Regions from separate parts of the Rhizobium sp. WW_1 genome, predicted to be linked through region 3. Evidence: predicted binding sites of a transcription regulator. Region 3 holds the regulator's gene; each other region holds the start of a gene.
The links. Region 3 encodes PhoB, which activates phosphate uptake and scavenging genes when phosphate is short. Its sites were predicted from a motif close to TGTCATNNANCTGTCAT; they were not measured.
Positions count from the first base shown of each region.

Region 1 (7,293 bases), 450 kb from region 3:
ACTCTGGCAGTTGCCGCCAGCCACCTTCTCGGGCGGCGAACAGCAGCGCGTCAACATCGCCCGCGGCTTCATCACCGACCATGCCATCCTGCTGCTCGACGAACCCACGGCATCGCTCGATGCCAGGAACCGGGCCGTCGTCGTCGACATGATCGAAGAAAAGAAGCGGGCAGGCGTCGCCCTTCTCGGCATCTTCCATGACGAAGAGGTGCGCGAGGCCGTCGGCAGCCGCATTCTCGACGTCTCGCAATTCTCGCCCCGGAAGGCAGCCGCATGAACCGCAAACTGGGCGAAACGCCCTTCATCAGCCCTTCGGCCAGCGTCAACAATTCGACGCTCGGCCGCTATACCGAAGTCTCCGACCGCTGCCGCATCGATGAAGTCGAAATCGGCGACTACTCCTATATCATGCAGGATGGTGCGGTCTGGTGCGCGACGATCGGCAAGTTCGTCAACATCGCCGCCGCGGTGCGCATCAATGCCACCAACCATCCGACATGGCGCGCCACGCTGCACCACTTCACCTATCGCGCCGCCGATTATTGGCCGGATGCCGATATGGAGACCGATTTCTTCACCTGGCGTCGCGACAACCGGGTCGTGATCGGCCACGATGTCTGGATCGGCCACGGCGCGACCGTGCTGCCCGGCGTTACGGTCGGCAATGGTGCCGTTATCGGCGCCGGCGCGGTCGTCTCCAAGAACGTGGCGCCCTATACGATCGTCGGCGGCGTGCCGGCCAAGCTCATCCGCGAGCGCTTCACGCCCGAAGTCGGCGCGCGCATGGACAAGCTCTCATGGTGGGATTGGAATCACGACCGCCTGCGCACCGCGCTCGCAGACTTTCGCGCGCTTTCGGCGGAAGAATTTCTGGATCGCTACGACGCCTGAGAACCGTTTCCGCCCAATTCAAGCTTGCAAGGCGTTGACGAGCGATCCAGCTTTCAGACGATCCTTGCAAGGGCGGGATCGGGAGGAGTTTCCATGGCAAAGCAGTTTTTCAGCATCGACGACCGGCTGCGCGATTTCATCGCGCGGCAGCACGTCTTCTTCACGGCATCGGCGACTGCGGATTCCCGTGTCAATATCTCGCCGCGCGAAACGCTGTGCCTGCGCATCATCTCCCCGAACACAGCCATCTATCTCGATCGCACCGGCAGCGGCAGCGAGACGGCAGCGCATATGCAGGCTGACGGCCGCCTGACCATCATGTTCTGCGCCGTCGAGGGTCCGCCGATGATCCTGCGCCTCTATGGCCGCGGCCGGATCATCCGTCGTTCCTCGTCCAAATATCGGCAATTGCTGCACGATCACTATGCGGGCGAAGAGCCGCTCGGGGCGCGGCAGATCGTGTGGCTGGACTTCGATCTCGTACAGACCTCCTGCGGTTTCGGCGTGCCGCTCTTCTCTTATGAAGGCGAGAGACCGAGCCTCGATCAATGGGCAAAGGCCAAGGGGCCTGAAGGGATTGAGGAATACTGGCGTGAGAAGAATAGCGTCAGCATGGACGGCCTGCCGACAGGCATGTTTGACGGCTAAATTCAAGGAAATCCTTCAGCCGGCTAATCTTGCAAAATCGGCCCGGATTGTAACAGCAGTTACACAAAACTGACATTGGAGCTTCATGAAGCGGGACTAATCGGTTGCCTTGTGGTTGGCGCCAGCCCCCTCGAAACTCCTTCGAGGCAAGGGCATGCGCCCATTCTTAGCACCGGTAGAGCTGAAGTTTTTGCAGCCCGGCAGCCGCGAAAGGGAAGCACTATGTTCGAACTCAGGAATGTCTCGCGCCGGTTTGGCAACAAGCTCGCTGTCGATTCCGTGACTTTGGACATACCGCAGGGACAGATGGTCGGCGTCATCGGCCGTTCCGGCGCCGGCAAGTCCACCCTGTTGCGCATGATCAATCGCCTGGCCGACCCGAGCTCCGGCTCGATCCATTTTTCCGGCGTCGAAGTGTCGAAGCTCACCGGTCGCGCGTTGCGCAGCTGGCAGCGCGATTGCGCCATGATCTTCCAGCAGTTCAACCTTGTTCCACGCCTCGACGTGCTCACCAACGTCATGCTCGGTCGTCTCAATCATCGCTCGACGGTCATGAGCCTACTGTCCGTCTTCACCCGCGAGGAGCGCATCCAGGCGATCGCTGCGCTCGAGCGCCTCGGTATCGAGCAGACGGCCCTGCAGATGGCCGGCACGCTTTCCGGCGGCCAGCAGCAGCGCGTTGCCATCTGCCGTGCCCTGATGCAGCAGCCGAAGATGATGCTCGCCGACGAGCCGATCGCCTCGCTCGATCCGCTGAACGCCAAGATCGTCATGGACGCGCTGCGGGATATCAACGAGCGCGAAGGCATCACCGTCATCACCAACCTGCACACGCTCGACACGGCCCGCAACTATTGCGAACGCATTGTCGGCATGGCAGCCGGCAAGGTTGTCTTCGACGGCAAGCCGGCCGATCTGACGGCCGCCGCCGTCAAGGAAATCTATGGCACCGACAAGGACGGTGCCGGCATCGACGAGAGCATGACGTCGACGTCGATCAACATTGCCGATCCGGCCGCACAGGCTGCGGCAACCGAATCTGCCGGCCCGCAACCGCTGGCGCTGGCCGGTCTCTGAGAGGGACGGCCGGGATCGAAGGCCCGCGTCAAGGGCGCATTTCTTCTAGACCGAAGGCATCCGGGGACACCGGTTAATCAGGAGACGAACCCATGTTGAAGAAAGCACTTTTTGCTGCTACGGCGCTCGTCGCGCTCGCAGTCGGCGCTGCTGCTAACGCTGCAGACCTCAAGGAATTCCGCGTCGGCATTCTCGGCGGCGAAAACGAAGCCGACCGTCTGCGCAACTATGCCTGCCTCGCCGACCACCTGAAGAAGGAATTCGGCTTCGAGAAGGTATCGCTCTTCCCGGCCGCCGACTATGACGGCGTTATCCAGGGCCTGCTCGGCGGCACGCTCGACTTCGCAGAACTCGGCGCTTCCGGCTACGCAGCCGTCGCCATCAAGGACCCGAAGGCCGTCACCCCGATCCTGACCACGCAGCAGACCGACGGTTCGACCGGCTACTACTCGATCGGCCTCGCTCTCAAGTCCTCCGGCATCAAGACGATCATGGACGCCAAGGGCAAGAAGCTCGGCTACGCCGATCCGGACTCCACGTCTGGCTACCTCGTTCCGCTGACGCAGATTCCGAAGACCACCGGCATGCCGAACGACAAGTTCTTCGGCTCGACCCAGTTCAACGGCGGCCATGAGAACAACCTCCTCGCCGCTTACGACGGCAAGGTCGACGTTGCTGTCGACGACTCCTCGGGCGTTGGCGATTTCAAGGACGGCTTCACCTCCGGTACCTTCCGCAAGGAAGTCGACAAGGGCGCCGTAGACCCGAACAAGCTCGTCGAAGTCTGGCGTTCGCCGCTGATCCCGAACGGCCCGCTCGTCGTTCGCAACGCGCTCGGCACCGAATGGCAGACCAAGCTCTCGGACTTCTTCATGAAGCTCCCGACGGCTGACGCCAAGTGCTTCAACGCTGTCGAAGGCGGCGACTTCAAGGGCTATGTCAAGGTTACCCCGGACTTCTACAACGCCGTTATCGACGTTCGTAAGGCTGCCATCGGCGGCTGATCCGCATCCCGATAACTGGGCGGCCGGCAACGGCCGCCCTTTTGCTGTTCACAAAGGCAGGATTTCATGACGATCGCCGATACGCACCCGAACATGCAGAGCGCGCCGCAGAGCGCCAAGGAGATCGGCGACGCCTGGAGCAAGATGGTGGCCAAGCGCCGTCTCTACACCGGCATCGGCCTCGTGATCCTGCTTGTCGCCTTCGTCAGCTCGGTGCGTTTCGCCGACGAAAGCAATGCCGGCCACTTCTTCGAGCGGCTGCCGCATCTCTTCGACTTCCTGAGCTGGCTCATCCCCAAGGACTGGAGCGACGTCTACCGGGCGCTCTTCGACCTGCCGAGCCCGAATGGCGCGAATGGCGCCGGCGGCGAAGAATTCAACTTCCCGCTCGGCCGCGTCTATGTATGGGGCGATTTCTACATCCCCGAATATTTCGAGCTGATGATCATCACGATCAACGTGGCGCTGGTTTCGACCATCATCGGCTTCGTCTTCGCAGTGCCCATGGCCTTTTTTGCCGCGCGCAACATGTCGCCTTCCAATCCGATCCGACTGGTGACGAAGCGCATCATGGAATTCCTGCGCGCCTTTCCGGAAATCGTCATCGCCGGCCTGTTTTCGGCGATCCTGTCGATCGGCCCGATCGCCGCCATCATCGCGGTCGGCCTGCACACGATCGGCGCGCTCGGCAAGCTGTTCTACGAGGTCGTCGAGAATATCGACATGAAGTCGGACGAAGGCATGCGCGCCGTTGGCGCGAGCTGGACCGAGCGCGTGCGTTTCGCCGCCCTGCCGCAGGTCATGCCGAATTTCGCCTCCTACGCACTGCTGCGTCTCGAGATCAACGTCCGCGCCTCCACCATCATCGGCGCCGTCGGCGGCGGCGGTATCGGCGAGGAGCTGAAGCTTTCGATCTCGCGCGGCTTCGGCGCCAAGACCATGGCGCTGGTGCTGCTGCTCTTCGTGACGATCATCGCCGTCGACCAGTTTTCCGCATGGCTCCGCCGCCGTCTCGTCGGCGAACATGCCTTCCTTTTGCAGCATTGAGGTTATCCATGTCCGTCATCGACGCCGGCCGTATGCAGGAAATCGAAGCGCGTTACCCGGAGGTCCTTCACCGGTCCTTTCGCCAGCGCTTCGGCGCGCTGATGATGTTCATCGGCGTCATCCTCTATGGCATCTATGCCGTCTGGTTCTTCGACCTGCCGAAAGTCATTTCGGAAGCGCATTGGGAGCGCGTCGGCATCTATCTCAGCGAATGGATCAGCTATGACGTGCAGCCGGAGTTCCGCGTCTCCGGCGACAAGATCAGCATCAAATATCCGCGCTTCTCGCCGCTCGGCGACAACCCGAACCCGGATTGGGTCACGACCAATCCGGATGGCAGCATGACCGTTTCCGTCAGCGGCACGAGCCGCACTGTAACGGTGACGAAGACGCAGGCCATCGTCACGGCGCACGGCATCACGATACCGATCGATATCAGCGGCGACATGCCGAAGCTCGTCGGTTCTCAGCCGGTCCCGACCTGGATGACCGTCTACGACGACAATATCCTGGTCAATCTCGGCTTTGCCGGCGATGCCAGCATTTCCACCGACCGCGTGAAGATCCGCAAGCGTTTCCTCGGCTGGGCAAACTTCGTCTTCGACACGCATTCGCCCTTCTTCGACAAGCCGGCGAGTGAAGTGATCGGGCTGATCGTCTCAGGGCCGCGGCTCGACCCCACGCAATCCAATCTGTCGCTCGCCTTCGACAACGTCTGGAACAATGGTGCATGGCAGCATGGCGACGTCTGGACCAAGCTGTTCCAGACCATCGTCATGGCCTTCCTCGGCACGCTGCTCGGATCGATCGCCGCCTTCCCACTGGCCTTCCTGGCGGCTCGCAACATCACGCCGAGCCGGCTCGTCAACCAGATCCTCAAGCGCTTCTTCGATTTCCTGCGCTCGGTGGACATGCTGATCTGGGCGCTGTTCCTGACCCGCGCCTTCGGCCCCGGCCCGCTCGCGGGCAGCGGCGCGATCTTCCTCACGGAGACCGGCACGCTCGGCAAACTTTATTCCGAAGGCCTTGAGAATATCGACAACAAGCCGCGCGAAGGCGTGAAGTCCACTGGCGCACCAACCATTCTGGTGCATCGCTATGGCATCATGCCGCAGATCGTGCCCGTGATCGTCAGCCAGACGCTCTACCAGTGGGAATCGAATGTGCGCGGCGCGACGATCATCGGCGCCGTCGGCGCGGGCGGCATCGGCCTCAAGCTTTGGGAAGCAATGCGCACCAACGCCAACTGGGAAAACGTCGCCTATATGGTGCTGCTGATCCTCATCGTGGTCTTCCTGTTCGACGCCGCATCCAACGCCTTGCGCTCGCGCCTGATGGGTACGCGGGTGAAATAAAAAAGAACGGTAAAAAGTCGTTCCGCATCATCATTCTGTCACGGGAATCCGGTAGCGCAGGCCGGCAAGGCCGTAGTGGCCAAGCCGGCTTTAGCCGGATTCAGGTCGTTGCTGTCTTGCTGCTCTTGCGGTTTGTCGCAAATCACCCAACAGTGTCCCGCGCAGCCGATTTTTCCAAGGAATGCAGCCTTGCGCTATGCTCTCTATTTCACCCCGCCCAAAGACGATCCTTTGACATCGCTTGCCGCCCTCTGGCTGGGCCGCGACGCATTTTCCAACGAGATCTTTTCCGACAAGGCCATGGCCCCCCTGCCCGAAGGCCATGCCGAGCTGACGGCCGATCCGCGCCGCTACGGCTTTCACGCCACGCTGAAGGCGCCCTTCGACCTCGCATCCTCCGTGACCGAACGCGATCTCCTCGACGTCGCCGCCGAATTCGTCTCGCAGACCAAGGCTTTCACCATTCCGCAGCTGGTGCTTGGCCAGCTCGGCCACTTCTTCGCACTCGTGCCCGGCACCGTTTACCAGCCGCTGCAGGATTTCGCCTCGCACGTCGTCAAGACTTTCGAGCCGTTTCGCGCGCCGCTTTCCGACCATGACATCGCACGGCGCAAGCCGGAGGGGCTCACCGAACCGCAGCGCGCCAACTTGCTGCGCTGGGGCTACCCTTACGTCAACGACGAGTTCCGTTTCCACATGACGCTCACCGGGCGCGTGCCGACCGAACGTCAGCCCGAACTGCAAGAAATCCTGCGTGAGCGCTTCGCCGAGCATACCGGCAAGCCGCTTGATATTTCCGGCCTCGCCATCTTCGTCGAAGAAGAGCGCGGCGCTCCCTTTACCGTCCGTTCCTGGCTGCCGCTGGCCGGCGCCTAATATGAAAGACCTGACATGACCAAAGAAACCGTCCTTTCCAACGCCCGCATTGTCCTCGAAGACAAGATCGTCGAAGGCTCCGTGCTGATCCGTGACGGTCGTATCGCCGCCATTTCCGAAGGCAAGTCCGATATCGGCGAGGATTTGGAAGGCGACTTTCTGATCCCCGGTCTGGTCGAACTGCACACCGACCATCTGGAAGCGCATTACTCGCCCCGTCCGGGCGTTCGCTGGAACAAGACGGCCGCGATCCAGGCGCACGATGCCCAGATCGTGACTTCCGGCATCACGACCGTATTCGACTGCCTGCGCATGGGCTCGGACGAAGACGGCGGCTTTGAAAAGGGCGAGATGCGCGACATGGCCGACGCCATCCAGGCGGCGCAGCGCGAAGA
Region 1 covers NZ_RAIN01000001.1:1,483,170-1,490,462, forward strand. Annotated here, with positions in the region: gene phnL (phosphonate C-P lyase system protein PhnL) at 1-277, shown strand, start outside; gene BJ928_RS07210 (DapH/DapD/GlmU-related protein) at 274-891, shown strand; gene BJ928_RS07215 (pyridoxamine 5'-phosphate oxidase family protein) at 985-1,539, shown strand; gene phnC (phosphonate ABC transporter ATP-binding protein) at 1,762-2,616, shown strand; gene phnD (phosphonate ABC transporter substrate-binding protein) at 2,709-3,620, shown strand; gene phnE (phosphonate ABC transporter, permease protein PhnE) at 3,687-4,667, shown strand; gene phnE (phosphonate ABC transporter, permease protein PhnE) at 4,676-6,022, shown strand; gene BJ928_RS07240 (DUF1045 domain-containing protein) at 6,212-6,898, shown strand; gene BJ928_RS07245 (alpha-D-ribose 1-methylphosphonate 5-triphosphate diphosphatase) at 6,914-7,293, shown strand, end outside.
Region 1: a site for PhoB is predicted at 1,610-1,626, ahead of phnC (phosphonate ABC transporter ATP-binding protein). Genes of this name have one in related genera too.

Region 2 (7,293 bases), on a different contig from region 3:
CGCTCGACGGCTCGCGCTTCTCCATGACGATATCGACGATCTGCGGGATGACGTCGCCTGCCCGCTGCACGATCACCATGTCGCCGACACGGATATCGCGGCCGTCGCGGATCGGCTCGCCCTTGTTGCCGATGCCCTTGATGTAGTCGGCATTGTGCAGCGTCGCATTGGTCACGACGACGCCGCCGACCGTGATCGGCTCGAGCCGCGCGACCGGCGTCAGCGCCCCCGTGCGGCCGACCTGGATATCGATGCCAACCAGATGCGTGAAGGCCTGCTCCGCCGGGAATTTATGCGCCGTCGCCCAGCGCGGCGAGCGCGAGCGGAAGCCAAGACGAGCTTGTAATTCCAGGCTGTCGACCTTGTAGACGACACCATCGATATCATAATCGAGATCCGGCCGCTGCAGCCCGATTTCCTCGTAATGGCCGAGAATATCGGCCACCGAATTCAGTCGTGCCATCAGCGGATTGACCGGAAAGCCCCAGGATTTGAAGACCTGCACCATGCCGTATTGCGTATCAGCCGGCATGTCCGACATTTCGCCCCAGGCATAAGCGAAAAATTTCAGTTTGCGGCTTGCCGTCACTTTCGCGTCGAGCTGTCGCAGCGAGCCCGCTGCGGTGTTGCGCGGATTGACATAGGTCTGCTTGCCCTCGGCTTCCATCTGCGCGTTGAGCGCCAGGAAGTCGCTCTTGGCCATATAGACCTCGCCGCGCACCTCGACGACGTCAGGGGCGCCTGCCGGCAGGGTTTGGGGGATTTCCTTGATGGTTCTGATATTGGCGGTGACATTTTCGCCGGTCGTGCCGTCGCCGCGCGTTGCGGCGCTCACCAAGCGGCCATTCTCGTAGCGGATCGACATGGAAAGGCCGTCGATCTTCGGCTCGGCGGTAAAGGCGATCGAGTTATCCGGAAGGCGGCCGAGGAAGCGATAGACGCTGGCGACGAAATCCTCGACGTCTTCCTGCGAGAAGGTATTGTCGAGCGACAGCATCGGTCTTGCGTGAACGACAGGCGCGAAGGTTTCGGACGGTGCCGCGCCAACTCGCCGCGATGGGCTGTCGGCGCGAATCAAAGCCGGGAACCGGGCCTCGATGGCATCGTTGCGCCGCTTCAGCGCATCGTAGTCCGCATCCGAAATCTCCGGCGCGTCCTTGCCGTGATAAAGCGCGTCGTTGCGCGCGATCTCAGCGGCCAGATAGGCAAGCGCTGCGGCCGCTTCCTCTTCGCTCAGATCTTCGACGGGCTTCTGTTCGGTGCTCATGAATCTACACTCCCCGATTTCGGAGATGTTTTAGAGCACTTCCGCGAAAAGTGCGAAGCGGTTTTCCATTGGGAGCATTCAAAAAACAAAAGCAAAATCCGGAATTCGATTGCAGACGAACATGGCGGCGGCGCTCACGACAACTTTATGCCACGAGCGATCATCCTTGGTGTTAGAACCTGGCAAGAAGACCGGAAACGCAGCATCCGGACGGTCGCGATGGAAATCCCCATCCAGTTCGCAAGCCGCCGCAATTTCGCGTCTATTGCAAGGGATTTAAGATAGGCTATCAAGAGAGCCAGGTCTCCGGAAATGATTGGGTCGTCAGAAGAAACTCGAAATCACGCATGAAGCATCGTCTTGCCGTTCTCTCTATTTCACTCGTTATTGCAGTCGTGATCATGAGTTCATTCGCCAGCCGCTCCGCTCTGGGGCTGGTCGTTGGCGCATGCGAGCTCAACTCCAATCTGACGGGATCGCCGTATCCATGCCTGAAAATAGTCCAGGCGCAGGACCCTTTGTCGTCCTATGCCGTCCTTCGTGAGCCGGCCGACAAGGAGCGCACCATTCTTGCGCCGCTGGCCAACGTGCCAGGGATCGAAGACCCGCGCCTTCTGGCTGCCGGAGCGCCAAACTATTTTGATGCGGCGTGGAGAGAGCTATCCGCGATCGGCCTGCACCGATGGAAGGCCGCGCCCGAGGATTTCGCGCTGGCCATAAACGCCGCAAGCTGGCGCACGCAGGACCGGCTCCATATCCATATGGGATGCGAGACACCTCGCTTTCACGCCCTATTGAAGGCCCATGCCGCAGAAATCCAAAGCGGCCGGTTCACAAACCTGAAGACCAAAGCCGGTTGGTGGGCAACGCTCGACGCCGCAAACGACCTCTCGGATCTAAATCCGCTGAAGCTCGTAGCGGATGGCGTCGACGGCGCTCGTTCAAATATGGAAAACGTGGTGGTTGGCGTCTTCGGCTCAAAGTTGCCGGACGGACGGCATGGCTTCTACATTCTGGCGCGAATAAACGAAGCCCACAAATCCCGCGGCTCCGCAGAGGATATGATTGATCCCAAGTGCGAGCTCTGAACCCTTTCCGCTTTTCTTTGAATCGCGAAGGCGCTCCATCCTTTTGCTTTTACTCAACCTTAGATTGATAACCTCAAGATCGCGCCCAGCAAGGCATCGTCTCAAGTCTTCGGTTCGAACCGCAATATCCCGGCAACCCTGGGCCCGGAGCCGGAATCCGAAGGGTGGTTAACACCATCCATAACCTGAATCTCGGGAAAACCGAAAGGGCTAATGCCCTCGATGCAGGCGACGTTGACCCCAAACAGGCTCGGATTCGAGCGGCGTTGATGATGGGTATAGATGCCGCAGGTCTTGCAGAAATAGTGCTTCGCCGTCCGGGTATTGAATTGATAAAGCGTCAGATTGCCTTCGCCTTCGACAAATTCGATATCCGAGAGTTGCGCCGAGACCACAACGGCGCCCCGCATCCGGCAATAGGAGCACGAACAGCGGCGGATCGTATTGAACTCGTCCGCCAGCCGGACCCGGAACCTGACTGAACCGCAGTGACACGCCGCGTTATACTGTTGTCTTTCGTCGCTCATTGCCGACCTGCCTCATCCTTCTCCACAAAATAACCGGGCCAAATGCCAATCGCAAAGCTGCAGGAAGCTGATCAGGACCAGCGCTCGCAAAAGGCGTCGATATCGCTCGACTGAAAATCGGCGAGCCGCTCCATGATGGTCTCGAATGGCCAATCCCACCAGGCGATTGACACAAGCTTCCCGGCGACGGCGCGGGTGAACCGCTCGCGAATGAACTTGGCAGGCACACCACCGACAACAGTATAGGGTTCGACGTCCTTGGTGACGACTGCGCCGGCTGCGAGCACGGCACCATCGCCGATCTTCACGCCCGGCAAGACAATGACCCCGTGGCCGATCCAAACGTCATTGCCAACGATCGCACGATCCGCCTTCCGCTCGTCGAAGAAGGCGTGGTCGCGCACGGCTTCGGCCGAATAATATTCCGGGCAATAGGTGAAGCGGTGCATGGACGGGCGATCCATCGGGTGATTGGGGGCACCGATCCTGACCTCCGCTGCAATGGCGCAAAACTTCCCGATCACGGCATCGCCGACGATGCAGCGCTGCCCCAGATAGGAGAAATCCCCGAGTTGGACGCCATGTAAGGACGTGTCCGCCAGGATCTCGCAGCATCTGCCGATGCTTGAATCTCTGATATTCGCCGTCGCGTGGATAACGGTTTCCGCGATTTTCGGCCGATTTGGTTGCGTAGTCGAGTGCATGGACAGTCTCCGGATTCCGGCCTGCCTAACCGGGGACGATGAAGGGTATATGACGAGGGACCATCAAAAAGCTGGGAGAGAAGCCGGTGATGAAATCCTGCGGTCCACATCCCCACCGTCCGCTTTCCGACGGTTAAAGGAGGCGATCAGCCGTTGCCGGCGAGCAACCGTTTGGCGGCAGCCCTCGCCTCTTCGGTCACCGAAGCGCCGGCAAGCATGCGAGCGATTTCCTCGGTGCGATCCTTCGGCTCCATCGTCGCAACACGCGTGGAAATTTTTTCCGAGCCGTCCGCCACAGGCCCCTTGGAGATCAGGAGATGGGTGGCGGCGCGCGCGGCGACTTGTGGTGCGTGCGTGACGGATAGCACCTGCACCCGATCGGACAGGCGCTTCAGCCGCTGGCCAATCGCATCCGCCACGGCACCGCCGACACCTGTGTCGATTTCGTCGAAGACGAGGGTCGGCGCCGAGCCGCGATCGGCAAGCGCCACCTTCAACGCCAGCAGGAAACGTGACAGCTCGCCGCCAGAAGCGACCTTGGTGATCGGTCCTGGACGCGTGCCCGGATTGGTCTGCACATGGAATTCGACCACGTCGATGCCATCGGCGGTCCCGGCTTCAGGATCGCTGGTGATCTCCACCATGAAACGCGCCCGCTCGAGCTTCAGGGCCGGCAGCTCGGCCATTACGGCGCCAGCAAGGGCCTCGCCGGCATGACGGCGCTTTTCCGACAGGCTGCGCGCGGCAGCATCGTAATCCGCCTTGGCGGCGGCAAGCTCTCCACCAAGCCGCGCCAGCCGCTCTTCACCGGCATCGACATCGGCAAGATCCGAGATCATACGCTGCGCCAGTGCCGGCAGCTCCGTGACCGGCACGGAATATTTGCGCGAAGCGGCCCGCAGCCCAAACAGCCGCTCCTCGACCCGTTCCAGCTCCCTTGGGTCATATTCCGTCTTACGCAGCGCCGTCTCGACTTCCATCTGCGCATTGGAAAGCTGGTCAAGAGCCGCATCGAGCAGCGCGACGGTATCTTCCAAAAGGCCTGGTGCTTCGTGGCTCTTGCGCTCGAGACGACGCACCAGCGAGGCGATATGCGGCACGGGCGATGCGTTGCCGTTCAAGAATTCCGAAGCTTCGGCAATGTCGCCGGCAATGCGCTCGGCCTTCATCATCCGCGAGCGCTTTTCAGCCAGCTCATCCTCTTCGCCATCTTGCGGCGAGAGCTTTTCCAGCTCCTCGACGGACGCACGCAGATAGTCCGCCTCGCGGGCGGCTCGCTCTACCTGCTCTCTGTGCTTCTTCAGGGTACGATCGGTATCGCGCCAGATCTTGTGAAGCCTGCCGACCTCCTGCGCCTCATCCGCAAGGCCGGCAAATGCATCGAGAAGAATGCGATGCGCGTCCGTATCGACAAGTGCACGATCGTCATGCTGGCCATGAATCTCGACAAGAAGCTGCCCGATCTGACGCATGAGCTGAACGCTGAGCGCCTGATCGTTGACGAAGGCCTTGGTCCGGCCATCGGCCGACTGGACGCGTCGGAAAATCAGGTCGCCGTCGTCATCGATGTCATTTTCGCGCAGGAGCTTGCGAGCCGGATGCTGCGTGCCGACATCGAAAACCGCAGTCACCTGACCGCGGTCCTCGCCATGACGCACAAGCCCGCCATCGCCGCGCCCGCCAAGGGCCAGCGACAGACTGTCAAGCAGGATGGATTTGCCCGCACCCGTTTCGCCGGTCAACACCGAAAGCCCGGACTCGAAGGCAAGATCCAGCCGCTCGATCAGAACGATATCGCGGATCGAAAGCTGGATCAGCATCTGCGCTCAATCTCACGTCCCAAGAAGAAGTTTCTTGCCCGCCCTGGAAATCCACGAACCGGAGTTTTCGCTCGGCTCTACGCCACCCTTCTGCAGCAGCTGATAGGAATCCTTATACCAGCGGCTGTCCGGATAGTTGTGACCAAGAACGGCGGCTGCCGTCTGCGCCTCGGGCACGATACCCATTGCATAGTAGGCTTCGACGAGTCGCGCCAGGGCTTCTTCGATCTGGTTCGTCGTCGGATACTGTTCCACGACCACGCGGAAGCGGGAGATCGCAGCAAGGTAGTCCTTGCGTTCCAGATAGTAGCGGCCGATCTGCATTTCCTTGCCGGCGAGCTGGTCGCGGGCGAAGCGGATCTTTTCCTGCGCGTCGCTGACATACTGCGACTTCGGATAGGTGTTGACGAGCTTAGTCATCGCCTCGATCGTCTGCTGTGCCGCGCGCTGGTCCTGCGTCACGTCCACGATCTGCTTGGCAAAGGACGAACCGACCAGGTACTGCACATAGTCGGCATCTTCCGAGGCCGGATATTGCTTGAGATAGGCATTGCCGGTCTGCACTGCTTCGTCATAGCGACCTGTGCGATACTTCACGAAGGTGCTCATGACGAGTGCCTTGCGCGCCCATTCCGAGAAGGGCTGCTGCTGGTTGATCGCATCGAACTTCTTGCCGGCTTCCGTCAGGTTGCCTGCCTTGATATTGGCGAGGCCCTGATTGTAGAGCATCTCCGGCGGATCCGTATCGACACCGAGCTTGGTGATGTCGATGTCCTTTTTCGTATTACACCCTGTCACCACCGCACCGGTACCGGCCAGAAGGAGCGATACGAGCAAAGCCCGTGCTGTGATATTCATGCGTTCAGACCTTGCAAAACCCATCGGATGACTGTCCCATAGCCGTCGTTGCGGAGACGGCGTTCTCTCGCTGGCGTTTCTAGCCGCAAAAACACCATCAGAGCAACGCATTGATGATGCATTAACGCATTTTTGTGGCAAAGGCCGCATATCCGCAGCCTTTAATCACTGTTTTGACAGGGATTTCTCAAATCGGTCCGCCTCGTCCCGGTTCCGGCCGGCGCCCAAAGACAAACCCCGTGAGTCGTCCGTCAAAAAAAGAGCCGCCCTTCATCAGAGCGGCCGCTTTTTTTCATTCCAGTCCCGAAAGGATCACGCCGACCAGGGAGCGAATTCGGGGGCGTTAACCGCGATGAATTCGCGACCGTGACCGCGCTGACGCGGAGCCGAGGTTTCGACGACCTCATAGGCAGAGGGATCACTCAGCAATGCCTTCAGGGCATTTGCATTCATGCGATGGCCGCCGCGATAGGAACGGTAGCAGCCGATGAACTGCGCGCCGGCCAGAGCCAGATCGCCGACGGCATCGAGCGTCTTGTGACGCACGAATTCGTCCTTGGCATAACGCAGACCCTCGACGTTGATAACAGTATTGTCGTCAGAGATGACGACGGAATTTTCCAACGACGAACCCAGCGCATGACCGGAAGCCCAGAGCGGCTCGACGTCGCGCATGAAGCCGAAGGTGCGGGCGCGCGACAGTTCCGTCTTGAAGGTCGCGGCGGTCAGATCGCCTTCCCACTTCTGGCGGCCGATCAGCGGGCATTCGAAATCGATCTCGACCTCGAAGCGCGTGCCGTCATAGGGGCGGAACTCGCACCATGAGCCACCGGCTTCGATGCGCACCGGCTTGATAACGCGGATGTAGCGACGCTTGACGCCGAGCGAGACGATGCCCGCCTGTTCGATCGCTTCAATGAAAGGATACGAGCTGCCGTCCATGATCGGCATTTCGGCGCCGGAAACCTCGACGATAACGTTATCGAGACCGATCGCATAGATCGCGGCCATCACATGCTCGACCGTCGC
Region 2 covers NZ_RAIN01000006.1:393,646-400,938, reverse strand. Annotated here, with positions in the region: gene ligA (NAD-dependent DNA ligase LigA) at 1-1,267, opposite strand, end outside; gene BJ928_RS19990 (CDP-diacylglycerol diphosphatase) at 1,615-2,355, shown strand; gene BJ928_RS19985 (GFA family protein) at 2,457-2,882, opposite strand; gene BJ928_RS19980 (DapH/DapD/GlmU-related protein) at 2,954-3,586, opposite strand; gene recN (DNA repair protein RecN) at 3,733-5,406, opposite strand; gene BJ928_RS19970 (outer membrane protein assembly factor BamD) at 5,419-6,288, opposite strand; gene lpxC (UDP-3-O-acyl-N-acetylglucosamine deacetylase) at 6,577-7,293, opposite strand, start outside.
Region 2: a site for PhoB is predicted at 3,625-3,641, ahead of BJ928_RS19980 (DapH/DapD/GlmU-related protein). Genes of this name have one in related genera too.

Region 3 (7,293 bases):
ACGGTCTGATGACCGGGAACTATAGAAGCTTCATCGAAGCCCAGAGCGTTTTGACGGCGGGCTTCGTGATGGGCGTGATGCTCATCCCTTATGTCTCCTCGCTGTCGGACGATATCATCATGGCCGTACCGCGCTCGCTCCGCGACGGTTCGCTCGGCCTTGGCGCCACGCGTTCCGAAACGGTCAAGCGCGTGCTGCTGCCGGCCGCCCTTCCCGGCATCGTCGGTGCGCTGTTGATGACGGCGTCGCGGGCGATCGGCGAAACGATGATCGTGGTGCTGGCGGCGGGCGTGGCTGCGCGTATGCAGCTCGATCCTTTCGAGCCGATGACGACGGTTACGGTGAAGATCGTCAACCAGCTGACCGGCGATCTGGAATTCACGTCGCCGCAGACGCTCGTCGCCTTCGCGCTCGGCATCACGCTTTTCTGCCTGACGCTGTGCCTCAACGTCTATGCGCTCTACATCGTGCGCCGCTACAGGGAGCAATACGAATGAGCGATGTTGTATCCTCCCCTCAGCTGAACATGCCGCGCGGCCTGACGCCAGGCGCGCCCGCGCGTCGCGATATCGGCATCGCCAGGCGCTATGCCGCCGAGCGCCGGTTCCGCGCCTACGGCATGACCGCGGTCATCTTCGGTCTCGTCTTCCTCATCATCCTCGTTTCGACCGTGGTCCGCACCGGCTATACCGCCTTCGTCCAGACCTCGATCACCTTGCCGATCGAATTTACCGAGAAGGTGATCGATCCAACGGGCAAGCGCGCCAGCGACCCGAAGGTGCTGATTGCTGCCAATTATCCGGTTCTCGTTCGCGACGCGCTGGTGAAGGTGCTTGGCATCGATCCGGCCAATCGCGCCCTCGTTCGCGAGGCGACCGCGATGGTGTCGGAAGGCGCCAGGGTCGCGCTGCGCGACCGTGTCGTCGCCAACCCCGCGATCATAGGGACGACCGAAAACGTCACCTTCCTTGCCAGTGCCAATATCGATTCCGCCAACAAGGGCCAGATCGATCTCACGGTCGATGAAAAGGACCGCAAGGTATCCGACCGACAGGTCGCCTGGATGAAGCAGCTCGGCGATAGCGGTGCGCTGTACAAGGCCTTCAACAGCGGCCTCTTCGTATCGGGCAATTCCAGCCGGCCGGAAGCAGCCGGCCTAGGCGTCGCGCTGATTGGTTCGCTCTATCTGATGCTGACCGTGCTGGTGCTTGCCTTGCCCGTCGGTGTCGCCGCCTCGATCTATCTGGAGGAGTTCGCGCCGAAGAACCGGCTGACGGACCTGATCGAGGTCAACATCAACAATCTCGCAGCCGTACCCTCGATCGTCTACGGCCTGCTGGGCCTCTCGGTCTTCATCAACGTGATGGGCCTGCCGCGTTCGGCCTCGCTGGTCGGCGGTCTCGTGCTGAGCCTGATGACGCTGCCGATGATCATCATCGCCACGCGTTCGGCGCTGCGCGCCGTGCCGCCGTCGATCCGCAGCGCGGCGCTCGGTCTCGGCGCTTCGCGGATGCAGATGGTCTTCCATCATGTGCTGCCGCTTGCCATGCCCGGCATTCTGACGGGCACGATCCTCGGGCTGGCGCATGCCCTCGGCGAAACCGCGCCGCTGCTCCTGATCGGCATGGTCGCGTTCGTCGCCAACTATCCGGCATCGCCCCTCGATCCTTCGACGGCGCTGCCGGTGCAGATCTATATGTGGGCAAGCGAAGCCGAGCGTGCCTTCGTCGAGAGAACGTCCGGTGCCATCATCGTCCTGCTCTTTTTCCTTGTCGCGATGAATATCGGCGCGATCTTGCTGCGCCGCCGTTTCGAGCGGCGCTGGTAGGGGAGGGCCGGAAAATGAACATGATGACGGAAGCCGCAAGCGAAAGAGCATTGACCAGGAAGATGATGACGATCCCCTACAAGATGATCGGCCAGGACGTTTCGGTTTTCTATGGCGACAAGCGTGCGCTCTTCGATGTCAATCTGAAGATCCGTGCCAATACGGTGACGGCACTGATCGGCCCCTCCGGCTGCGGCAAGTCCACTTTCCTGCGCTGCCTCAACCGCATGAACGATACGATCGAGACCTGCCGCGTCACCGGCAAGATCACGCTCGACGACCAGGATGTCTACGACAACAGCATCGACGTGGTGGAATTGCGCGCGCGCGTCGGCATGGTCTTTCAGAAGCCGAATCCGTTTCCGAAGTCGATCTACGAGAATGTCGCCTATGGCCCGCGCATCCACGGCCTGCATCGTTCGAAAGCCGATCTCGAGCATATCGTCGAAACCAGCCTGCAGAAAGCCGGTCTATGGGGCGAGGTGAAGGATCGGCTCCACGACGCCGGCACGAGCCTGTCGGGCGGCCAGCAGCAGCGCCTGTGCATCGCCCGCGCCGTTGCCGTCAGCCCGGAAGTCATCCTGATGGACGAGCCGTGCTCGGCGCTCGATCCAATCGCAACCGCCAAGGTCGAGGATCTCATCCACGAGCTTCGGGAAAACTTCACCATCGTCATCGTGACGCATTCCATGCAGCAGGCAGCCCGCGTTTCGCAACGTACCGCAATGTTCCACCTCGGCCATCTGGTCGAGGAGAACGACACCGATAAGATGTTCACCAATCCCGACGATTTCCGCACGCAGGATTACATCATGGGCCGTTTTGGTTGATGATGTCAGGCGCGCGGCACATTTCACACAGTTCACCTTGAGGATAGAAAAATGGTCTCCACTCACATTCTCTCTGCCTACGACGAAGACCTGAAGTTCCTGACGCGCCGCATTGCGGAAATGGGCGGCTTGGCCGAGCAGATGGTCAGCGACAGCGTACGCGCACTGGTCAACAGTGACACCGCTCTTGCACAGAAGGTCATCTCCGACGACGTCATCCTCGATCATGCCGAACGCGAAGTCGGCGACAAGGCGATCGTCACCATCGCCCGCCGTCAGCCGATGGCCGCCGACCTTCGCGAAATCATGGGCTCGATCCGCATCGCCTCCGATCTGGAGCGTGTCGGTGATCTCGGCAAGAACACAGCCAAGCGCGTCATCGCGGTGCAGGGCACGGGCGTTCCGCGCCGTCTCGCCCGCGGCATCGAGCACCTCTCCGAACTGGCTCTGAGCCAGCTCAAGGAAGTTCTGGACGTCTACGCCACCCGCTCGCCGGACAAGGCTGTGTCGATCCGCGAACGCGACGAGGAAATCGACGCGATGTACACCTCGCTCTTCCGCGAGATGCTGACCTACATGATGGAAGATCCGCGCAACATCACCACCTGCACGCATCTTCTCTTCTGCGCCAAGAACATCGAGCGCATCGGCGACCATGCCACCAACATCGCCGAGACGATCTATTACATGGCGACGGGTGCTCAGCCCGAAGGCGAGCGCCCGAAGGACGATACCGCCAATACCGTCGGCGCGGTGACGGAATAATCTGGAAGCGAAGAAGGGAGACCATAGGCGCATGGTTCCAAGAGTTGCTGTTGTAGAAGACGAGGAAGCGCTCAGCGTTCTGCTGCGCTACAACCTCGAGGCCGAGGGCTTCGAGGTTGACACCATCCTCAGAGGCGATGAAGCCGAGTTGCGTCTCCAGGAGCGCATCCCGGATCTTCTGATCCTCGACTGGATGCTCCCCGGTGTATCCGGCATCGAGCTCTGCCGCCGGCTGCGTATGCGGCCGGAGACGGAGCGCCTGCCGATCATCATGCTGACGGCCCGCGGCGAGGAAAGCGAGCGCGTGCGCGGGCTTTCGACCGGCGCGGACGATTACGTCGTCAAGCCGTTCTCGACGCCGGAGCTGATGGCCCGCGTCAAGGCGATGCTGCGGCGCGCCCGTCCGGAGGTTCTCTCCACGGTGCTGCGTTGCGGCGATATCGAGCTGGACCGCGAGACGCATCGCGTCCATCGCAAGAGCCGCGAAGTGCGGCTGGGGCCGACGGAATTCCGCCTTTTGGAATTCCTGATGTCCTCGCCGGGCCGCGTCTTCTCGCGCTCGCAGCTGCTCGACGGCGTATGGGGACACGACATCTATGTCGACGAACGCACCGTCGACGTCCATGTCGGCCGCCTGCGCAAGGCGCTGAATTTCTCCAATATGCAGGATGTCATCCGCACCGTTCGCGGCGCGGGCTATTCCATGGAAGCCTGAGCGGTTAGCCGCTCAGGCATCGACATAGCGGCGGAAAAAGAAAACGGGCCTCGAGGGGCCCGTTTCTCTTTGTCTTGCGTTGGATTTCAGCCGTTGTTGTTGCGCCGGCGGTCATGCACCGGCTGGTAGGCCAGGCGCTGGTGATAGGTGCAATAGGGCGACGAATCCGGGCTGTCGTTGCCGCAGAAGTGGAAATCATCCTTCAGCGGGTCGCCGACCGGCCACTTGCAGGTGCGCTCCGTCAGTTCCGTCAGGCCGAGGCGACGGGAGATCGGAACGACGACATTTGCAGCCGGGCGATACTGAATTTCGTTGACGGAATCGACCTCGATCTCTTCCTTCAGCATGGTTGCGCCCTGCTGGCGGGTGACGACCGTACGGGTTGCAACGCGCGAGCCGAAACTGGCGGGGCGAGGTGCGGCAGCGCTGCGCTTCGGCGTGCGCGCTGCGGTTGTCGTGCCGCCCGCCTTCGCTCGGCCGGGAAGGTTCAGGCGATGCACCTTGCCGATGACGGCATTACGGCTCACGCCACCGAGCTGCGCAGCGATCTGGCTGGCGCTCAATCCTTCGGACCATAGCTTCTTCAGCTTCTCGACGCGTTCGTCTGTCCAATTCATGCCCTGTCTCCGCTGTCGCGTTTCCGATGGCAGAATCCCTCACCATTGCCTCGGATGGGAACGAGGCACGAAACGCTCTAAAATTGTGGTGACTAGTTCCGCCGCATGCAGTCTAGCAATTGCTTTTTAACCTAGTGTGAGGCTGACTCCGTGACAAGAGTCGGCGGAATCTTGAGGAATCGATTTCGAGGTTTTCCCCAACTTGCTGTCCGGGCGTGGCATTTCTGCAATAGCCGCCGTCGAACCCATCTCTTTTGCCCGCAAGCGCTTTCTCGCACCTGCCAAAGCGCCAGTTTTGTTGACATCGCGGTGCAAAACATCAATAGTGCCCGGGCCGCCGCAAGGCGGCATTTTTGATTTTTTCGGACCCGTTTCATCAAGCCGAAGCGATCGGTCCTTAAAGTTGTGATCGAGGAGATATGGCCATGGCCGAGACCACGCCGCTTTATGACACCTACATGCGCGCTCCACTGCGGTTCGAGCGAGGCGAGGGCGTCTGGCTGGTCACGGAAAGCGGTGAGCGCTACCTCGATTTCGCCGCCGGCGTTGCTGTCAACTCGCTCGGCCATGCGCATCCCCATCTCGTCGCCGAATTGAAGGCGCAGGCCGACAAGGTCTGGCATCTGTCCAACCTCTATGAGGTGCCTGGCCAGGAGAAGCTGTCGAAGCGGCTGACGGAAGCGACGTTCGCCGACAAGGTCTTCTTCACCAACTCGGGTGCGGAAGCGCTGGAATGCGCCATCAAGACGGCGCGGCGCTATCAGTTTGCCAAGGGGCATCCTGAAAAGTTCCATATCATCACCTTCGAAGGCGCCTTCCACGGCCGCACCATCGCGACCATCGCCGCCGGCGGTCAGGAGAAATATATCGAGGGCTTCGGCCCGAAGGCGCCGGGCTTCGATCAGGTTCAGTTCGGCGATCTCGATGCGGTGCGTGCTGCCATCACCGACGCGACGGCCGCGATCCTGATCGAGCCGGTGCAGGGCGAGGGCGGCATCCGTCCGGCGACCAACGAATTCCTGCGCGGGCTGCGTGAGATCTGCGACGAGCACGGCATGCTGCTGATCCTCGATGAAGTCCAATGCGGCGTCGGCCGCACGGGCAAGCTCTTTGCCCATGAATGGGCTGGCATCAAGCCCGATATCATGGCGGTCGCCAAGGGTATCGGTGGCGGTTTCCCGCTCGGTGCCTGCCTTGCGACGGCGGAAGCCGCTTCGGGCATGAAGGCGGGCACGCATGGATCGACCTATGGCGGCAATCCGCTGGCTATGGCAGTCGGCAACGCCGTCCTCGACATCGTGCTGGCAGAGGGTTTCCTGCAGCATGTGCGCGATATCGCGCTGGTGTTCCGCCAGGGGCTCGCCTCGCTCAAGGATCGCTTCCCCGATATCATCGAGGACGTACGCGGCGAAGGCCTGATGCTCGGCATCAAGGCGGCCATTCCGCAGGCGGATCTGCTGCAGGCGATCCGCGCCGAGCATCTGCTTGGCGTGCCGGCCGGCGACAACGTCATCCGCCTGCTGCCGCCGCTGGTCGTGACGGCTGAGGAGGCACGCGAAGGTCTCGCTCGTCTCGAGCGTGCGGCCGAACGTGCGCGTATTGCCCGCACCAAAAAATCGGCTTGAACTCAACGCCCGCAATCGGGGCGTTCCTGCCCCACGCGGGCGTTATTGTTTTTTCTGGAGTACAGGTAAGGACATGGCTTCTCCGAAACACTTTCTCGACCTCTCTGCCGTTCCGGCCGCCGATCTGCGCAACATCATCGATGACGCGATCGTGCGAAAGAACGCGCTGAAGGCCGGCACGGCCGACAAGCCGCTGGCCGGCAAGATGCTGGCGATGATCTTCGAGAAGCCATCCACTCGAACCCGCGTCTCCTTCGATGTCGGCATGCGTCAGCTTGGCGGCGAGACGCTGTTCCTCTCCGGCACCGAAATGCAGCTTGGCCGCGCCGAGACGATCGGCGACACGGCGAAGGTGCTGTCGCGCTATGTCGATGCCATCATGATCCGCACGACAGACCATTCGCGCCTGCTGGAGCTGGCGGAACATGCGACCGTTCCAGTCATCAATGCGTTGACCGATGATACCCATCCCTGCCAGATCATGGCCGACATCATGACCTTCGAAGAGCATCGCGGCCCGATCAAGGGCAAGACCGTTGCCTGGACGGGCGATGGCAACAACGTGCTGCATTCGCTGATCGAAGGTGCGGCGCGCTTCGGCTATCGCATGAATATGGCCGTACCCCTTGGTTCCGAGCCCAAGGATCACTATCTGAACTGGGCCCGCAACGAGGGCGCCGAAATCATGCTCTCGCATGATGCAGACCGTGCGGTCGCCGGCGTCGATTGCGTGGTAACCGATACCTGGGTTTCCATGAATCAGGAGCACCGGGCACGCGGTCACAACGTCTTCCAGCCCTATCAGGTCAACAAGGCTTTGATGGCACAGGCCGGCAAAGACGCGTTGTTCATGCATTGCCTGCCCGCCCATCGCGGAGAGGAAGTGACGGACGAGGTGATCGACGGTCCGCAA
Region 3 covers NZ_RAIN01000001.1:1,028,415-1,035,707, reverse strand. Annotated here, with positions in the region: gene pstC (phosphate ABC transporter permease subunit PstC) at 1-497, shown strand, start outside; gene pstA (phosphate ABC transporter permease PstA) at 494-1,828, shown strand; gene pstB (phosphate ABC transporter ATP-binding protein PstB) at 1,843-2,658, shown strand; gene phoU (phosphate signaling complex protein PhoU) at 2,710-3,423, shown strand; gene phoB (phosphate regulon transcriptional regulator PhoB) at 3,455-4,138, shown strand; gene BJ928_RS04875 (GcrA family cell cycle regulator) at 4,225-4,755, opposite strand; gene BJ928_RS04865 (aspartate aminotransferase family protein) at 5,181-6,380, shown strand; gene argF (ornithine carbamoyltransferase) at 6,454-7,293, shown strand, end outside.

Region 4 (7,293 bases), on a different contig from region 3:
CCGCCGTATCCAGAAGCAGCCGCGCATAGTCGCCCGCCCGGTAAAACCAATAGGCGAAGGAGCCCTTGGTCTCGCTGTCGTCAAGCAATCTGGCAACCGTCAGATCGGGCAAGGTCCGCTGAACATAATCCCCGATGTGCGGCATACCCGCCAGAAGCCTCGCCAGAGAGAATTCGGTCTCGTGGCCTGCCAGCAGCACCATCAATAACAGTAGCGCCCAGCCGAGACCGCCATACAGGCGCCGGCGCGAAAGGAGCGCACGATATTCAGCCTCGATGCGGGTGACCGCATCGAGACCGTTGGCGCCGTTGCGGGCTGTTTGCATCTCAATCATAACCATCGAAACAGCGCCCTGCAGACTTACGATTTACGACGAGCCTGCATCTGCGCTTCGCGCATCTTGACGATGCCTTCGAAGAAATCGCGACCGACACGCTTGTAACCGAGGCCGTCACCCTCCTGGACTGCGACGTAGATATCGTGATGCTCCTTCGGCAGCGCCATCAGGAAATCGGTGAAGTCCTTGCGGAAGGCTTCCGGCAGCGCGGAACGAACCGTCCAAGGGCTGTTCGGGATCAGGCCGGACTGCCAGAGAATACGGATCTGTTTCATGTCGAGCAGGCCCTTGCCGACCATGCTGTGGAATACGCCCGTGGTAAAGCCTTGGGCAATGTCTCCCTGCTGCGAGCTCCAGCCGACGCCTGCGTCATACTGGCCCTTGAGCACGGCGATGACGCTCTGCTCGTGGCCGCCGCTGAAGCCCGTCGAGCCGAAGAAGCTGGCGGGATCGTAGCCTTGGTCCTTGAGGTCGAAATTCGGGATCAGATAGCCGGAGGTCGAGTTCGGGTCGCCGAAGGCCAACGATTTTCCCTTGAGATCCGCGAGCTTCTGATAGGGCGAATCCGCCTTGACGTAGAGCACCGAGTAATAGCCGGGCGTACCGTCCTTTTCGATGGAAACAGCCATCGGCTCGACGCATTTGCAGTCCAGCCAGAGGCCGGCATAACTCGAAGCGCCGAGCAGCGAGATATCCACCTGGCCCGCGGCCATGGCATTCATGATGCCGGCATAGTCGGAAGAAGGATAGAGTTTGACCGGAACGTTGAAGGTCTTCTCAAGCAGGGACTTGAAGCCGTTATATTCGGCCAGTCCGCCACCAGAATTTTCCGAACCGAGAATGCCGATGCGGATTTCCGGAACGTCCGCCTTCCAGCTGGGATCGGCTGCAAATGCGGCAGAAGCCAGTCCGGCCAGGCCGATAAGTCCTGCCGCGGCGATGCGTAGGGCGCGCGAAATCATTACAGTAACTCCTGTGTCGATGAACAGCGATGTTTTCAAAAATGGAGCGTCAGCCGGACGCGGCTTCAATGTCGACGGATGTCACCGCTTCGCTGACGTCATGCTCCTCGCCGCCTGCGTAGATCAGGCGCAATGCGGCGCGGTCGAGGGCTGCGGCCGGACCATCGAAGACGATCCTACCGTTCGCCATACCGATCACGCGGTCGCAATATCTACGCGCCGTGTCGATCGTATGCAGATTGCAAAGGACGGTGATCCCGTCCTCGCGATTGATTGATTTCAGCGCGTCCATGACGATCGCCGCGCTCTTGGGATCGAGCGAGGCGATCGGCTCGTCCGCGAGAACGAGTTTCGGCTCCTGCAGCAATGTGCGGGCGATAGCAACACGCTGCTGCTGGCCGCCGGAAAGACTGTCCGCACGCTGGTTCCAGGCATGGGCAATGTCCAGGCGATCCAGCGCCTGCACGGCAAGCACTCTTTCGCGCACGCCGAAATGCTTGAAAAGGAGTGGCAGTACCCCGCGCTGGCTTGCCCTGCCAAGCAGCACATTGGTCAGCACATCCAGCCGTCCCACGAGATTGAATTGCTGAAAGATCATGCCGCATTCGGCTCGCCACTCGCGAAGTGCGGCACCTTTCAACGTCGAGATATTGCGGTTGCCGAAAAGGACATCGCCGATGGTCGGCTCGGTCAGTCGGTTAATCATCCTCAGAAGCGTCGACTTGCCGGCGCCGGAGCGACCGATGACGCCAATCATCTGTCCTTGCGGAACGCTAAGATCAACGCTGTCGACCGCGCGCTTGTCGCCAAAATTCTTGCAGAGGCCCCTAATCACCAGATCGGCCATCAGCGTGTCTTCCACGCCTTCGAAATTGCAGCGGTGACACGGTGAAAAGCAGGATTACCTGACATGGGTCCGCTCATTTCGAATGCCTGTCAGCTGCGTTTCCGGCCGTCATATCGTTGATCTCCAGCGTGTTGTCGATGGTGAATTGCACCCGGTCGCCGGCCCAAACGACCTCGGAATAAGCGATTGGAACCCCTTTCGTATCCGCATCGATCTTGTGAGTGACCAGCACCGGCTGTTGTGGCGGCAGGCGTAAGACGCGCGTGACTTCGGCTAGCGGCATACGCGTCGAAATGACTGTCTTCAGTCGGAAATAGTCATGCACGCCGTACGTGGCGTAAATCTCGGAAAGCCGGCGCAGACTACGTCGCGCCTTGTCTATGTCGGGAAAGCGGTCAACAGGGTGATAGGCGGTGGAGATGCTGATCGGAATATCGTCGGCAAAACCGTAACGCACGATCCGATAAACCGCGGCCCCCTCCTCGATGTTCAAGGCCTGCGCCACCGTGGTCGACGCGGCAACGACTTCTTCGCTGACGGGCTGGTCGGTCGAGGCGCGTCCCTGCTCGCCAATGTTGCGGGACACGCGGGTCCGAAGCGAGATCTTGTAGTCAATGACATCGGCGCGCTGGACAAAGCTGCCTTTGCCGCGCTCGGTGCGAATGAGCCCGTGGGCCGACAGCTCCGATAATGCGCGGCGGACGCTATGACGTCCTCCGCCCAGACGTTCCATCAGGTTAGGCTCGCTGGGAAGCAGGCTCCCGACCGGGTAGACGCCGGCTTCGATATCACCGCGCAGCCTTTCGGCCAGATCTTCCCATCCAATTGCAGGGTTTCTACTCAAAGACCGAACTCATTCGAATGTTGATTAAAGCCATTCGAATGAGTATGCGCATCAGGTGACAGTCGCATGACGGCTGCGAGAATATTTTGTCATGTCGCGACAGATATCGAACCGAGTGCGCAACAGCTTCTATGATCTCGCAGAGTTCGTGCGGCGCGAGCCGCCTGCCGCTATCTTTGACGAATGAGAAGCCAGCGCTCAAGACCTGCATCGCGGGGCTCGGCACACCGTCGACATGGCTTGTACAGCCCATCCCGACAGCGTGGCTTCCGACTTGACAAACCTAAATTGACCGTATTTTAATCACGCTCAAGATATGAGCAGGTCAGCTGCTCTGCTTGTTTACATGACTTCGTTTGTCGAAGGGCAATAGCGCCCCACAACGCCCCGGCTTCCGGGATCCGCGTTGTGGGATTTTTTGTTTTGGGGTGTTGATGCAAGACGTCATGAAGATCGGCATTCTCTATTCGACCACCGGGCCATACGGCTCGCTGGGACGCGAGGCCCGCCTGGGCGCCGAATTCGCTCTGCACGACTACCGTCAAAATGGCGGCGACAAGGCGGAGCTGGTCTTCTTCAACCCGCATGCGGACCTTGCGGCCTATCTCGAAGGCGCCCGAAGCCTTATGCGCGACAGCGGCTGCCGCCATATCGTCGGCACCATCACCTCCGCCGCGCGCAAGGAAGTCATTCCTCTTGTCGAAAAACACGATGGCCTGCTCTGGTACATGTGCCCCTACGAAGGCTTCGAAGCCAACGAAAACGTCATCTACATCGGCGCCTGTCCAAATCAGCATCTGATCCCGTTATTCGAACATCTGATCCCACGCCATGGTTCCAGGCCCTATCTCGTCGGCGCCAACTATGTCTGGGGCTGGGAGATGAACCGGCTTGCCCGCGAACTGATCGTCAATGCCGGCGGCACTATCCTAGGGGAGCGCTATTTGCCGCTCGAGGAGACATCGGTCGAGCGCATCATCGCCGACATCGCGGAGAAGAGGCCAAGCTTCATTCTCAACAATCTTATCGGTCCATCGAGCTACGCATTCCTTGCGGCAATAGGCGAGCTTGCCAAGAGCGATCCGGCCTTCCTTCCGGAAAACTGCCCCGTTGCCAGCTGCGATCTGACGGAGTGCGAATTACAGGATATTGCCGGCGGCGCCGTCGGTCAGCTTTCCGCGCTCTCCTATTTCGACGGGCTGGACACCAGCGAGAACCTCGCCTTCAAATCCCGCCTGAAAGCATGGCGGCCAGAGACCGGCAAGGTCTCCACCATGTTTGCCAGCTCCTATACGGCGGTCGCCCTTTGCATTGCCGCGATCGAGACATGCGGCAGCGACGATCCGATGATGGTCAGGCAGGAGATCGTCTCGCGCGCCTGGCCGTCGGTTCTCGGCAATCTGATCGTCGATCCGACAACCAACCATGCCGCCCTGCCCTTCTATCTCGGCCGTATCAATCCGGAACTGGGGTTCGATCTCATCGCATCGGAGCCCGCCATCCCGGCTGACCCCTATTTGATCACGAGCAGGCAGAAGCCGGTTCGGCATCTCCGCGTGGTGCAGTCATGAAGGGCACTCCCAATTTCGCCGGATGGCGCGTCACGATCCTTGCGGAAGACGACAGCAATACCGAGAGACTGAACCGCCAGCTCATCGTTCTCGGCATGCGGGCAACCCGCCAGTGGACGCCGATATCCGTCGGTGAACTGCCGGATCTTGTCATCGTCGACGTCGACCGCGGATGGGACGAACTGATTCCGTGGAGCGACGACAAGCCGCTGCGTCCCGTCGTTGCCGTTCTCGGTTCCGAAGCACCCGGCCGCATCGCATGGGCTCTGCGCCAGGGCGCGGGCGCAATCATTCCCAAACCGGTTTTGGCATCCGCCGTCTTTCCCGCGCTCGTGCTGGCGGTGTCGATTCATGAGGAACGGATCAGGACGGCCGGTCACATCGCGCGCCTGGAGGAACGGCTGAAGCTCAGGCCCGTCGTCTTTTCGGCGATCGAGAAGCTAAAAGCGGAACGTCAGATCGACGACGAATGCGCCTATGCCATTCTGCGAAACTGCGCCATGCGCCGGCGTCTTCCGGTTGAGCAAATTGCCGCCTTCTTTCTGGTCGGCTCCGAAACATTGTCCGAGGTCGGCTGATGCGGGTATTGAAGGAATTATGCCGGCAACCCGCTGGGTTGTTCGGCCTCATCATCGTCGTCGCCGTCGTGGCCATGGCCATTGCCGCACCTTGGCTTGCGCCCTTCGACCCTGACAACCAGATGTTCGATGGCCTCACTCTCGAAGGCGCGCCCATGCCGCCGGGAGGCCAGTTCCTGCTCGGCACGGACACACTGGGACGGGACCTGCTGTCACGGCTGCTGTTCGGCGCAAGAACATCGCTGGTGATCGGCCTCGTCGCCAACGGCGTTGCCGTCGCCATCGGCCTCTTCGTCGGCGTCATGGCCGGCTATCTGCGCGGCTGGGCCGGCAGCCTATTGATGCGCTTTACCGATCTCATGATGGCGTTCCCGGCGCTACTGCTTGCCATCGTGCTCGCCGCAATCCTGAAACCGAGCCTCTGGATCGTTGCCATGGTCATTGCGCTGGTGAACTGGGTGCAGGTGGCGCGTATCGTCTATACCGAAACCCGCGCACTGGTGGAGCGGGATTTCATCATGGCCGAACGGGCACTCGGCGCCGGTCATGCCCGCATCGTCGTCCTTCATATTCTGCCGCATCTGTTGCCGACGGCCATCGTCTGGGGAACGCTCGGCATCGCAACCACGGTTCTGCTCGAGGCGACGCTTTCCTTTCTCGGGGTTGGCGTCCAGCCGCCACAGCCGTCCTGGGGCAATATCATTTTCGAAAGCCAGAGCTATTTCCAGGCAGCTCCCTGGCTCGTCTTCATCCCCGGCGCCGTCATTCTACTGACCGCGCTTGCCTTTAACCTCGTCGGTGATGCCCTGCGCGACATTCTCGATCCGACCCAGAGAGGCAGAGGCTGATGCTGAACGTTTTTGCAAGGCGTCTCGTTCAATCGGCGCTCATCCTCCTCGGCGTCGCGGCCATCACCTTCATCCTGCTCTATGCCTTGCCCGCAGATCCCGCCCGCATGATTGCCGGCCGCAGCGCCACACCGCAGACGGTGGAGAACATCCGCCGCGAACTCGGGCTCGACCAGCCGCTGCTGACACAGTTCCTGTATTATCTGAACGGCCTGCTGCATGGTGATCTCGGACGCTCCTATGCGCAGAAGACGCAAGTGATGACCTTGATCCTGGCGCGGCTGCCGGCAACAATTACCTTGATGGCTGCAGGTATATTCGTCGAAGTCCTGCTCGGCCTCACGCTCGGCATTATCGCAGCGCTCGATCGCGGCGGCCCGACCGATCGACTTGTCATGGCATCAGCCTTCGTTGGCGTGTCGGCACCGCAATTCGTCGTTGCCTTGCTGCTGCTCTATCTCTTGGCGGCGACGCTCGGCTGGTTTCCGATGAGCGGCTACGGCAGCTTCTCCAACATTGTGCTGCCGGCCGCCACGCTCGGCCTTCTCGGCGCCGGCTGGTATGCCCGCATGGTCCGCTCCGCCATGATCGACGTGCTGAACCAGGATTTCATCCGCACGGCGCGCGCCAAGGGCCTGTCCGGGCGGCGCATCATCCTGCGCCATGCGCTGCCGAACGCCATCCTGCCCATCATCGCCATGATCGGCATCGACATCGGCCAGTTCATGGGCGGCGTCGTTGTGGTGGAAGCAGTCTACGGCTGGCCCGGCATCGGGCAACTGGCCTGGCAGGCGATCCAGCAGGTCGACATCCCGATCATCATGGGGGTCACACTCACCTCCGCGCTCGCCATCATCCTCGGAAATCTGGCGGCCGATCTCATCGCGCCGCTGATCGATCCGCGTATCCGCTCGCATTGAACCACGAAAAAGGGGAACTGATCCATGTTCAAAAGCTGGTTATTGAGAACGACGACCGCTGCCATGCTGGCATTCATGCCACTGGCAGCCCATGCCGCCGATCAGCCGACGCAAGGCGGCGACATCATCGTCACCTACAAGGACGACATCACGACGCTCGACCCCGCCATCGGCTACGACTGGGTGAACTGGTCGATGATCAAGAGCCTGTTTTCCCGCCTGATGGACTACGAGCCCGGCACGGCCAAGCTTGTCCCGTCGCTTGCCGAAAGCTTCACCGTTTCGCCTGACGGCCAGACCTATACGTTCAAGCTGCGCAAGGGCGTGAAGTTTTCCAACGGCCGCGAACTCGTCGCCTCCGACGTCAAATATTCGATCGAGCGTGC
Region 4 covers NZ_RAIN01000020.1:57,949-65,241, forward strand. Annotated here, with positions in the region: gene phnE (phosphonate ABC transporter, permease protein PhnE) at 1-325, opposite strand, end outside; gene phnD (phosphonate ABC transporter substrate-binding protein) at 361-1,299, opposite strand; gene phnC (phosphonate ABC transporter ATP-binding protein) at 1,349-2,146, opposite strand; gene phnF (phosphonate metabolism transcriptional regulator PhnF) at 2,220-2,990, opposite strand; gene BJ928_RS33095 (transporter substrate-binding protein) at 3,425-4,561, shown strand; gene BJ928_RS33100 (ANTAR domain-containing protein) at 4,558-5,139, shown strand; gene BJ928_RS33105 (ABC transporter permease) at 5,139-5,987, shown strand; gene BJ928_RS33110 (ABC transporter permease) at 5,987-6,907, shown strand; gene BJ928_RS33115 (ABC transporter substrate-binding protein) at 6,932-7,293, shown strand, end outside.
Region 4: a site for PhoB is predicted at 3,046-3,062, ahead of phnF (phosphonate metabolism transcriptional regulator PhnF). Genes of this name have one in related genera too.